Regions from separate parts of the Ensifer sp. ENS06 genome, predicted to be linked through region 2. Evidence: riboswitches for the same ligand, from Rfam matches in the RefSeq annotation. Region 2 holds a riboswitch; each other region holds the start of a gene.

Region 1 (3,272 bases), on a different contig from region 2:
ATTCCATGAGATAGGGCTTTGTAACGCCCATCAGCCACTGGTGGCAAGGATGGCATTCCATGCCGATTTTCAGCGAGCCTCGCTGGCCGTGGCGATAATCCGACAGGACGTCCTCAGCCCTTTCGATTTGGGGCAAAACGCGCTGTGCCAGCGTTACGATGTAGCGACCGACCTCGGTGAGACGAAGGTTGCGACCGTCCTTCTCCCACATCGCCACGCCATAGCGCTCTTCCAGCTTGCGGATCGTGTGGCTGAGAGCGGACTGGGAGACGTTCAGCCGCTCAGCAGCAGCAGTCAGGCTGCCCAAGCGGTCGACTTCACGCAAAATCGATAAATGTTGCCTGTCCAACATGGCTATGCCCGCCCATGGTGACAAGGAACAACGTCTACAGGGGCACCATCGCCGACAGGAACCGGCCGGTGGTCCGTGTCGATCGCGACCATGGTAAAATGTCCCGTGGCCGTAATATGTCTCTCGCCCGTCAGCAGATTTTCGGACCAGAGTTTCGTTTCGATGGACATAGAACTGCGGCCAACGCGCTCGACGCGTGCCTCTGCCTCGACGATTTCCCCGATCTCAACTGCCCTCGCAAAGTCGATACGCTCGGATGAGGCCAGTGCCACGAGCTTGCCGGAGTAGCGCGACGCTGCAACGAATGCGGCTTTGGTCATGTAAGAGATCGCTTCGCCGCCGAACATCCGGCCGACACTATTTGCCTGATCCGGGAAGACGATCTCAACCATGGCAACGATATCCTTGATGTTCGGGGTTTCCGTGACAACGAGTTCGGGCAAAGCATAGCTTGCGGCGTACTCGCCCTTCGGAATGGCGACCATATGGAAGATGCCGCGCGTACAGGTGTGCCGCTGACGACCGACAACGGTTTCCGCAACCACTTCGACCTCGACCGTCAGGGAACGGCGGCCGGCCTTGACTGGTTTGGCCGTGAATTCGACGATATGCCCGATGCGGGCAGGCTGCCGGAAATCAATGCGCTCGCAAGAGGCGGTCACGAATGGCGCCCGTCCGAAACGGGTAGCCGCGATAAAGGCAACGCGATCCATGAGAGCGAGCCCGGTTCCCCCGAAGAGGGTGCCGTGGTGGTTGGTGTCTCCGGGAAAGACGATATCGATGAGACTGGTTATAGAGCCATGCTGGGCGGGTTTTTCTATCGTCGCGGTCTCTGTCATCGGCGCTGCCATCAGGTTGCGGCAGGAGCGGCGGCATGACGCAGAGACGACGGCACGGGAATGCCCATCGCGAAAGCGGCACTCCGGGACACCCCGCCCGTGGACGTTATCTATCGCGGCAGGTCTCCTGGCTTACGGGTCGTCGCTCTGGTCCGTCTTCCCGAGGCTTGCCTCAGTGACATGGATGGACTTTCGCTCGCCGTTTACAGTTGCGGGGGCAGCTTCGGCTTCAGGCAATAAAGCCATGACCGAATTCCCTCTTAGCTCCGGACTTTCGTCCGCAGAACCACGATAACGAACCAATGTCGTATGTCGCTGAGGTGGTCAAGGCGTCTATCATTGGTTTGTGCCGGAAGTGGCGGTTACTGTCTCGGCCGAGGTATGGCTCATGATCGCTAGCATTCGGCTCATCACGGTGAGGCTCGCAAGATACCGACATCCCGGGTTTCGTAGCAGGCTATCTCTTAAATCATGAACACGGCTCATGCTTCCGTGAGATAATACCATTTTTGTTCGATCGACCTCTCAGGCATAAAACGCGCACCGCTCTGAAGCATGGACAGTTAAAGGCCGTCGACTGAAACAATGGAAAATGCCATCCGGTGCGTCCTGACGTCAATAAATTCAGGATTTATCTCGAGATTAGGACGAACGATCGCAATGATTAGAGATTTTAATTTCAATATAAAGAGAATTTCTTTTGATGAGGACTATTGCCCGTCAGAGAATACGCGAATTACGACGAATTTTGCTAACTTGGCCAGGGGGGAGAACCGCCAGGAGAACCTCCGCAACGCCTTGAAGATGATTGACAATCGTTTCAACGCTCTGGCGCATTGGGATAACCCAGAAGGCGATCGCTATTCTGTCGAACTCGAAATCATTTCGGTTGAGATGAATGTCGGTGCTGAAGGCAGCAATGATGCCTTTCCCCTGATTGAAATCCTGAAAACGAATATTGTCGATCAGAAGACAGGCGAACGCATTGAGGGCATCGTAGGGAATAATTTTTCCTCATACGTCCGAGATTACGACTTCAGTGTTGTGCTGCCAAAGTACAATAAGGATCGCCCCGGATTCAGCACGCCAGAGAATTTTGGCGACTTGCATGGAAACCTATTCAAGTCTTTCCTGAAGTCCAATGCTTACAAAGAGCATTTTCATAAGCCCCCGGTCATCTGCCTGAGTGCCTCGAGCAGCAAGACATATCGTCGAAGTGGAAATCATCATCCTGTATTAGGCTTAGAATACCAACAGGATGAATTGTCTTCGACAGATCTCTACTTCCAAAAAATGGGGTTGCAGGTCCGATTTTTCATGCCGCCGAATAGCGTTGCGCCTTTTGCGTTTTATTTTCTCGGCGATCTGCTTGATGACTATACCAATCTTGAGCTCATCAGCACCATCAGCACGATGGAGACTTTTCAGAAGATTTACCGGCCCGAGATTTACAACGCCAATTCCGCTGCAGGGGCCTGCTATCAGCCAAGTCTTAAGCATCAGGATTATTCACTGACTCGAATTGTCTACGATCGCGAGGAACGGAGCCGGCTGGCTGTTGAGCAGGGAACGTTTGCTGAGGAGCACTTCATCAAGCCGTACAAGTCAATTCTTGAGCAATGGTCTGCCAAACACGTTCCCTGACGAACCAGAAATACAAGGTCCTATATCATGAAAACACTGTTGCCCACGTCTACCGCCGGCAGCTTGCCGAAACCCTCTTGGCTTGCACAACCCGAGAAACTCTGGTCACCCTGGAAATTGCACGATGAGGAATTGATCGAGGGAAAGCGGGACGCTCTGCGTTTGGCGCTGGACGATCAGCAGCGGGCAGGCATCGATATCGTCAGTGATGGTGAGCAAACGCGCCAGCATTTCGTCACGACGTTCATCGAGCACCTCGACGGAGTTGATTTTGAAAAACGCGAGACCGTCAGAATCCGGGATCGCTATGACGCGAGTGTTCCGACAGTTGTCGGCGCCGTGTCTCGCCAAAGACCGGTTTTTGTTGAAGATGCCAAGTTCCTACGTCAGCAGACCGCGCAGCCAATCAAATGGGCTTTGCCGGGTCCGATGACCAT
Region 2 (3,272 bases):
GTCGCTGCGGCCCTTGTGCCTCTGGTTATGATCGGTGCCGGTCCGTCACTGGCATCGACGGCCTGCGACCGACTGAACGCGCGGCTCGCGCAACTGCCTGACTACGTCGCCAGCAATGCCGATGCGCGCGACTACGCAAGCGCGATCTCGCGGCAGAATATCGAGCTGCGGCGGGCAAAGAACGACCGCCGCCGCGCGGGTTGCGGTGGCGGCAACGCCATTGGCTTCGACGGCGGCGACCCCGACACCTGCTACGGCCTCAACAGCCTGATCGCCGAGATGGAAGACAATCTGCGCATGCTGAAGTCCGAGCGCGAGCAGATCGTCGCCGGCGGCAGCGACGACAGCCGGCGCCGCATCCTCGCCGCGCTGGAGATCAACGGTTGCTATGGCGACCGCGAGGAGTTCGCAAGCGTGGAACCGGACGTGCCGGAAAGCCACCGCAACATCGTTGCCGACCTGCCGCCGGAAGACGCCTACGGCCCGATGCTCGGCCGCGGCGAAGACGGCTACGCGCCGCAGGAGCGCTACTATAGCGGCACGCTCAGAACCATGTGCGTGCGCACCTGCGACGGCGCCTTTTTCCCGGTTTCTTCAGATGCGACGCCGGCCGATTTCCCGCGCGACGAGCAGGCCTGTCGGGCGCGCTGCCCGGGGGCTGAGACCGAGCTCTATTTTCACGACCTCAACACGGAAGAGAGCGACAAGATGGTCTCGGCCGTGACCGGCCGTCCCTATACCGAAATGCCCAACGCCTTTGCCTATCGCACCCGCGCTGTCGGAAAACCCGGCCAGTGCGGCTGCCAGATACCCCAGACCGCCTCGACCACACCGAAGGCAAACGGAACGAAGATCGGTGACGACCAGTCGTCGATCATCGTCATCGAGACCAAGAAGCCGGAAGCGGCGAGCAATACCGCCAAGGCGCCGGCCGAAGAGCGGCCTTACGATCCGTCGAAGAACAAGGTTCGCGTCGTCGGCCCGACCTACCTGCCGCAGGAAGAAACCGCCATCGACCTCAAGCATCCGAAGGGACCGGCCTATCAGCCGGTCCAGAATTGATCGGACGAGGCCTTACGCCTTCTCCTTGCTGCGTCCCCATCCGTCTTCGAAAACCAGCTCGTCGAGCGGCAGGCGCTGGCGCCAGCCCTTCACGGCGAGTTCCGGCTGCTGATAGAGGCGATCGACATAGCCGAGGCAGAGCCAGGCAACGATCTCGATATGATCTGGGATGCCGAGAATCGCCTTGATCTCGGCCTCGTGGAAAATGCTCACCCAGCCGACGCCCACCCCTTCGGCCCGCGCCGCAAGCCAGAGGTTTTGCACGGCGCAGACGGTGGAATAGACGTCCATCTGCGGATTGTGGGTGCGCCCGAGTACGACGGCACCGCCGCGCGTGCGGTCGCAGGTGACACAGATGCTGAGCGGCGCCTTGCGGATGCCTTCCAGCTTCAGCGCACGGTACTTGGCCTGTTGTTCCGCCTCGAACATCAGCGCGGCCTCGTCATTGGCGCGGCGAAACGCATGCCAGACGCGCTCACGCGTTTCTTCCGCCCGCACCAGCACGAAGTTCCACGGCTGCATGAAGCCCACGGACGGGGCGCTGTGCGCAGCGGCCAGCAGGCGCAAGATCAGATCATCCGGCAATGGCGCGGGCAGGAATTCATCGCGCACGTCGCGACGTGTCTCGATGGCACGGTAGACGGCCTCCCGCTCTGGCAACGAAAAGGCGCCGGCAGCCGCAAGGCCGCCCTTCGGTTCAGTCAGCATCGTTCGATCCCCAACAATGCGAAAACCTCCCGCCGTCCACGCGGGGTTCGGTCTATCTCGCCAGGCCGGTCTTCTGACTTCGGTTCAACCGATCACCTCGCCTTCCCAGATCGCTTGAAGATCCAGTGGCAAAACCTTGAATCAATTCAAGGCTCTCTTAGACGCGATCGTCCCCGTCACAGCGTTGGGCACGTTCCGGAATGACACCGGATTCCCGATTCTCCCGCTTTCGCGGGCACCTGACGACGGCACTAAGTGCACAGCCGTTTGAGAAAGACAAGCGGCGCCAACCCGGCCGGGACATGGCACGCCACTTTCCGCCGGCTACTGTCGAGCTTAGTCGTTTACCTCCACCTCAAAGCGGAGCGACCGGATGTGGCGAACCGTCATAGGCGCCCCAGACCGACTGATCGAAGCAAATCACCGATCCGGTCATCAGCCCGGACTCGGCCGACGACAGATAGGCGCAGGCCCGCGCCACTTCGGCCGGATCGACGAGCCGACCGAAAGGCTGGCCGGCCGCCGCCTTTTCGAGCCAATCGGCCGCCGCGCCATGAAACTCGCGCTGGATGCGGTCTTCGCCTTCGGACGCCATCCAGCCGATATTCAGCCCGTTGACGCGAATGCGGTTGCGAAGAAGCGCATAAGCCGTGTTTTTGGTCAGCGTTTCGAGGGCGCCTTTCGACGAACAATAGGCGGCAATGAACGGCTGGCCGGCCATCGCCGACATAGAGCCGATGTTGACGATCGTGCCCTCGGTCTTCTCCCGCCGCATGATCTTCACCGCCTCCTGCATCAGGAAGAACGGCGCGCGCACATTGATCGCGAACATGCGGTCGAAGAGTTCGGGCGTGGTGTCGAGGATCGTGCCACGGTCGGTGATAGCTGCGGCGTTGACCAGCGCATCGACCCGGCCGAATTCCGCGTCGCAAGCGGCGACCACCTTGCGGGCGTCCTCTACTTTTTCAAGATCGGCCTCGACATAGACAACTTTCGCACCGCTTGACTTGCCGATCTGCTCGGCCTTCGCCCGCCCCTTGGCGGCGTTGCGGCCGCAGATGACGATGCCTTCAGCGCCGCGCTCGGCGAAAAGGCCAGCAATCGTCGCGCCCAGTCCCTGCGTACCACCGGTGACGATGGCGATCTTGCCTTGCAATTGTCCACTCATCGAATTCCTCCCTCGGAAATGATCGTTTGAAACGGCTGCGGCTCCCGGCTAAAACACACCGGGAGCCTGTCAAATTGTAACTCGCTCGTCAGCTCAGCTTGCGCTTCGCCTGCGCCTCCAGCACCGAGAGAAACTCTTGTTCGCCCGTCCCCGCAGTGAGCGCCTCGCGCATCAACTGCGCCTGCGTCTTCGGCGCCAACCCGCCGAGTGGCGGATCCCGGTCGAGATTGGTGGGGAACGAATAGCCTTCGGCACAGGAGGAGATCGCGTTGGCCGCTTCCGCCTGCGTCAGCGTCCCGCCCGCCAGCAAGGCCCGCAAGGCCGGATAGAGCGT
Region 3 (3,272 bases), on a different contig from region 2:
CGGTGAGCGGATGCCGAAGGCATTTTCCTCGACGATCTGACGGTCCTGGTCGTTGGTCTCGGTCCAGACATGCGTCAGTTCATCTAGATTGTAGTCGACGCCTTCGACCGCATCCTTGTTGACGAGCCACTTCGTCGTCACCTGCGTCAGTTCGGGCCCGAGCGGCAGCACCCGGAAGGTGATGGCGTGGTCGGCGAGCACATGGTTCCAGGTGGTGGGATAGTGGAACATCAAGAGCGTGCCGATCTGGCTCTGGGAGACGTCGGCGGACAGGGCCCGCCTGACGGCGCGGGCGCCCGACATGGTGTAGCTTTCGGCATTGTCGACAAGCGGCATGCGGGCGGCGCGGAACTGACCGGTCGGCGACATCTTAAATTCGCTCGGCAGGCCCTCGGCCTCGCACTTCGCCCAATGTTCGGCGATCACAGGATCATCCTTGGCGCCCTGCACCCCGGTCGCCGTCGGCGCCTCAGGATAGGTGCGGCAGAGTTCCGGATGATTGGCGGCGCAATGGTAGCATTCGCGGTTGTTTTCCCAGACGAGCTTCCAGTTGCCCTTCTCGATGATGGTGCTTTCGAACGCGACCTTGGTTTCGCCGAGCCGATGCGGCGCGAGATACGGCAAGGCCATGTCGCGGAACGCCGTGAAATCCATCGGCTTTTCCGACAGGTTGATGAAGATGTAGCCGCCGACCGTTTCGCAATGGATCGGCTTCAGACTGTGGGCGGCCTTGTCGAAATCCTCTCCCATCTGCCGGGCGAAGAGCAGCGAGCCGTCGAGTTCGTAGGTCCACTGGTGATAGGGACAGACAAGCTTTGCCGACGAGCCTTTCGCCTGCGTGCAGACGCGCGAGCCGCGGTGGCGGCAGGAATTGTGCAGCGCCCGGATGGCGCCCTGGCGGTCGCGGGTGATGACAACGGGGTAGTCGCCGACCTGGACGGTGAAGTAATTGCCGGCCCGCGGGATCTCGCAGTCATGGCCGATAAACAGCCAATCCTTGTACCAGATGTTTTCCAGATCCTGCCTGTAGTAATCGGGATCGATGTAAAAGGCCCGGTCGAGGCTGTAGCCGTCCCGCCTGCCCTTCAGCTTTCGAAGCATATCGTTTCTGGTGTCCATGTCCTGTCCTCATGCGCCATGTTTCGGAGAGGCAGGACAGGAACCCGCACGGGCGCACACCCATGCGTTTGAGGCTCCGATCCGGCTGCCCGCCGCAACCCGTTACGGTTATGTCCGTCAAGGCTGGTTTCCGGGCTCAGGAGCCGTCCTTTCGGACCTGCCCGGCGCCTTCCCGGACGAACCGTCCAGTGGCCTTTGCCGAGGCTTTCGCTCCACCACCGTTGCGGGGGCAGCGCCGGGATTTGACCGGCTTCCCAATTCTCCATCTTCCCTTCGAAGACGGCACCTTGAGTAAGGATATGTAATCGCGGAAGTCGCCTTGGCAGCTGCCCGATAGCGACATCCAATTCCAGAATGACGACACGGAAAAAACCGCCACAAAAGGCCACCGTCTTAGAATTTTTACATTGCAAACATATAGATAGATCACATCTTGGGCATTTGCCGACTTTTGCGGCGCGGTCGGCGCAGATGCGGGAGGGCTTCGCCCGTTTGCGACATCGCGTCAGATAGAGAACGCTAATGATGCAGCCAGGGGGAAATCATTCATTAACCATGAGCCGCTAGCCTAGCCGGCGGACGAGAGAGGTCCTGCAGGCAGGCAGATGGCGCGCTGACGATCATGGCAAAGTTGAGATACTACGACGCGGCAGCCGAGAAGCTGCCGACAATCCCGCCGAAGGTGGCGGTTCATACCGAATTCCTGCGCACCGGCCGGATCAACCGCAGGCAATGGTTGCCGAGCGAACGCCGGTATTTGAGCTATGAGGAAGTCGCAGACAGGACGGGCAAGAAGCTCAGCACCGCCGGCGACACGACCCATAAGCGGATCAACGGGTTCCACACCTCGATCCAGTTCCCGAAGATGATCTTCCACCGCACTCTCGTCGGCCGGCCGCATCTCGGCTACTGTCACGTGACGGCGGCGCGTACGCCGGTTACTCCCTCCAAGGACATCACCTGGTCCTTCTACTTCGCCAACTTCTTCTGCAACCTGGGCGACGAGACGCATTTTTTCGAGAGTATCCAGCCCGGCTATTCACGCATGTACTTCGCCGTCGCCATCGAACCGGGCGCCGAAGCCGGGCAAATGGTCATCAACCGCAACTTTCGTGACAACGGGCTGCTGTTTCGCACGGATGATCCCAAGGTCGCGCTGAAAAACGTACTGATGCTTGGCGCCAAGGATGACGCGTTGCGTCGCATCATTCGCAGCCTCTGAGCCGAACCGGTTCCTTCAAAGAAAATCGTTCTGTTTTTCCGGTGCGTCCGTTAAGGAAGCGTCGGAAAGGAAACGGCATGGCTGAGATCATCGACACGGATAGAGAACCGGACCGCGCGATCGCGCGCGCCTGCGCCGTTCTTGCCGAAGGCGAGCCGGTCGCGATTCCGACCGAGACCGTCTACGGCCTTGCCGCCGATGCTACCAATCCCGATGCGATCAGTCGCATCTACGAGATGAAGGGGCGCCCGCGCTTCAATCCGCTGATCTCGCATGTTTCCGACATGGCGATGGCCGAAGCCCATGTGCATTTCGATCCGATTTCGAGGCAGCTGGCCGAAGCCTTCTGGCCCGGCCCGCTGACGCTGATCCTTCGGCAGCGCGCCGACAGCACGGTTCATGCGCTGGCGTCCGCCGGCCTCGACACGCTCGGTATCCGCATGCCCGACGGTTTCTCGCGCCGGGTAATCGCCCACTTCGGGCGACCACTGGCCGCGCCCAGTGCCAATACGTCGGGCAAGATCAGCCCGACCAGTGCGGTCCATGTGGAAGCCGATCTCGGCGAAAAACTGAAGCTGATCCTCGACGCCGGCCAGGCCCAAATCGGCCTTGAGTCGACGATCATCAAGGTAGACGGCGACGAGATCCGGTTGCTTCGGCCGGGTGGACTCGATGCCGCCGAGATCGAACGCCTGCTTGGCCGTCCGGTGACCCGGCCGGAGACGGCGGGAGCGACGATCGAGGCGCCGGGCATGCTCGCCTCGCACTACGCGCCCGGCGCTGCAGTCCGGCTCGATGCCGCCGAGGTGCATGCCGGCGAAGCCTTGATCCGTTTCGGCGGCAATCGGATCGCCGGCGAAGAGCAGGCGGCCGTCGTTCTCGATCTCAGCCCGACTGGCAATCTGCGCGAAGCCGCCGCCAATCTCTTCGA

Evidence for each region. Region 2 has a riboswitch for cobalamin ahead of bluB (5,6-dimethylbenzimidazole synthase). Riboswitches for the same ligand answer to the same signal wherever they lie in the genome.
Region 1: it holds a riboswitch for cobalamin, as region 2 does, so the genes downstream of both, IB279_RS34305 (acyl-CoA thioesterase) here and bluB (5,6-dimethylbenzimidazole synthase) in region 2, are expected to answer to the same signal.
Region 3: it holds a riboswitch for cobalamin, as region 2 does, so the genes downstream of both, IB279_RS04435 (aromatic ring-hydroxylating dioxygenase subunit alpha) here and bluB (5,6-dimethylbenzimidazole synthase) in region 2, are expected to answer to the same signal.

Annotation. Positions count from the first base shown of each region.
Region 1 covers NZ_JACVBC010000019.1:107,647-110,918, reverse strand. The annotation lists gene IB279_RS34310 (LysR family transcriptional regulator) at 1-352, opposite strand, end outside; gene IB279_RS34305 (acyl-CoA thioesterase) at 355-1,203, opposite strand; cobalamin riboswitch at 1,291-1,497, opposite strand; gene IB279_RS34300 (DUF1852 domain-containing protein) at 1,852-2,835, shown strand; gene IB279_RS34295 (methionine synthase) at 2,863-3,272, shown strand, end outside.
Region 2 covers NZ_JACVBC010000002.1:147,194-150,465, forward strand. The annotation lists gene IB279_RS09805 (DUF2865 domain-containing protein) at 1-1,062, shown strand, start outside; gene bluB (5,6-dimethylbenzimidazole synthase) at 1,075-1,770, opposite strand; cobalamin riboswitch at 1,816-2,028, opposite strand; gene IB279_RS09815 (SDR family oxidoreductase) at 2,126-2,938, opposite strand; gene IB279_RS09820 (phytanoyl-CoA dioxygenase family protein) at 3,027-3,272, opposite strand, start outside.
Region 3 covers NZ_JACVBC010000001.1:898,435-901,706, reverse strand. The annotation lists gene IB279_RS04435 (aromatic ring-hydroxylating dioxygenase subunit alpha) at 1-1,119, opposite strand, end outside; cobalamin riboswitch at 1,223-1,424, opposite strand; gene IB279_RS04430 (DUF6656 family protein) at 1,742-2,341, shown strand; gene IB279_RS04425 (L-threonylcarbamoyladenylate synthase) at 2,419-3,272, shown strand, end outside.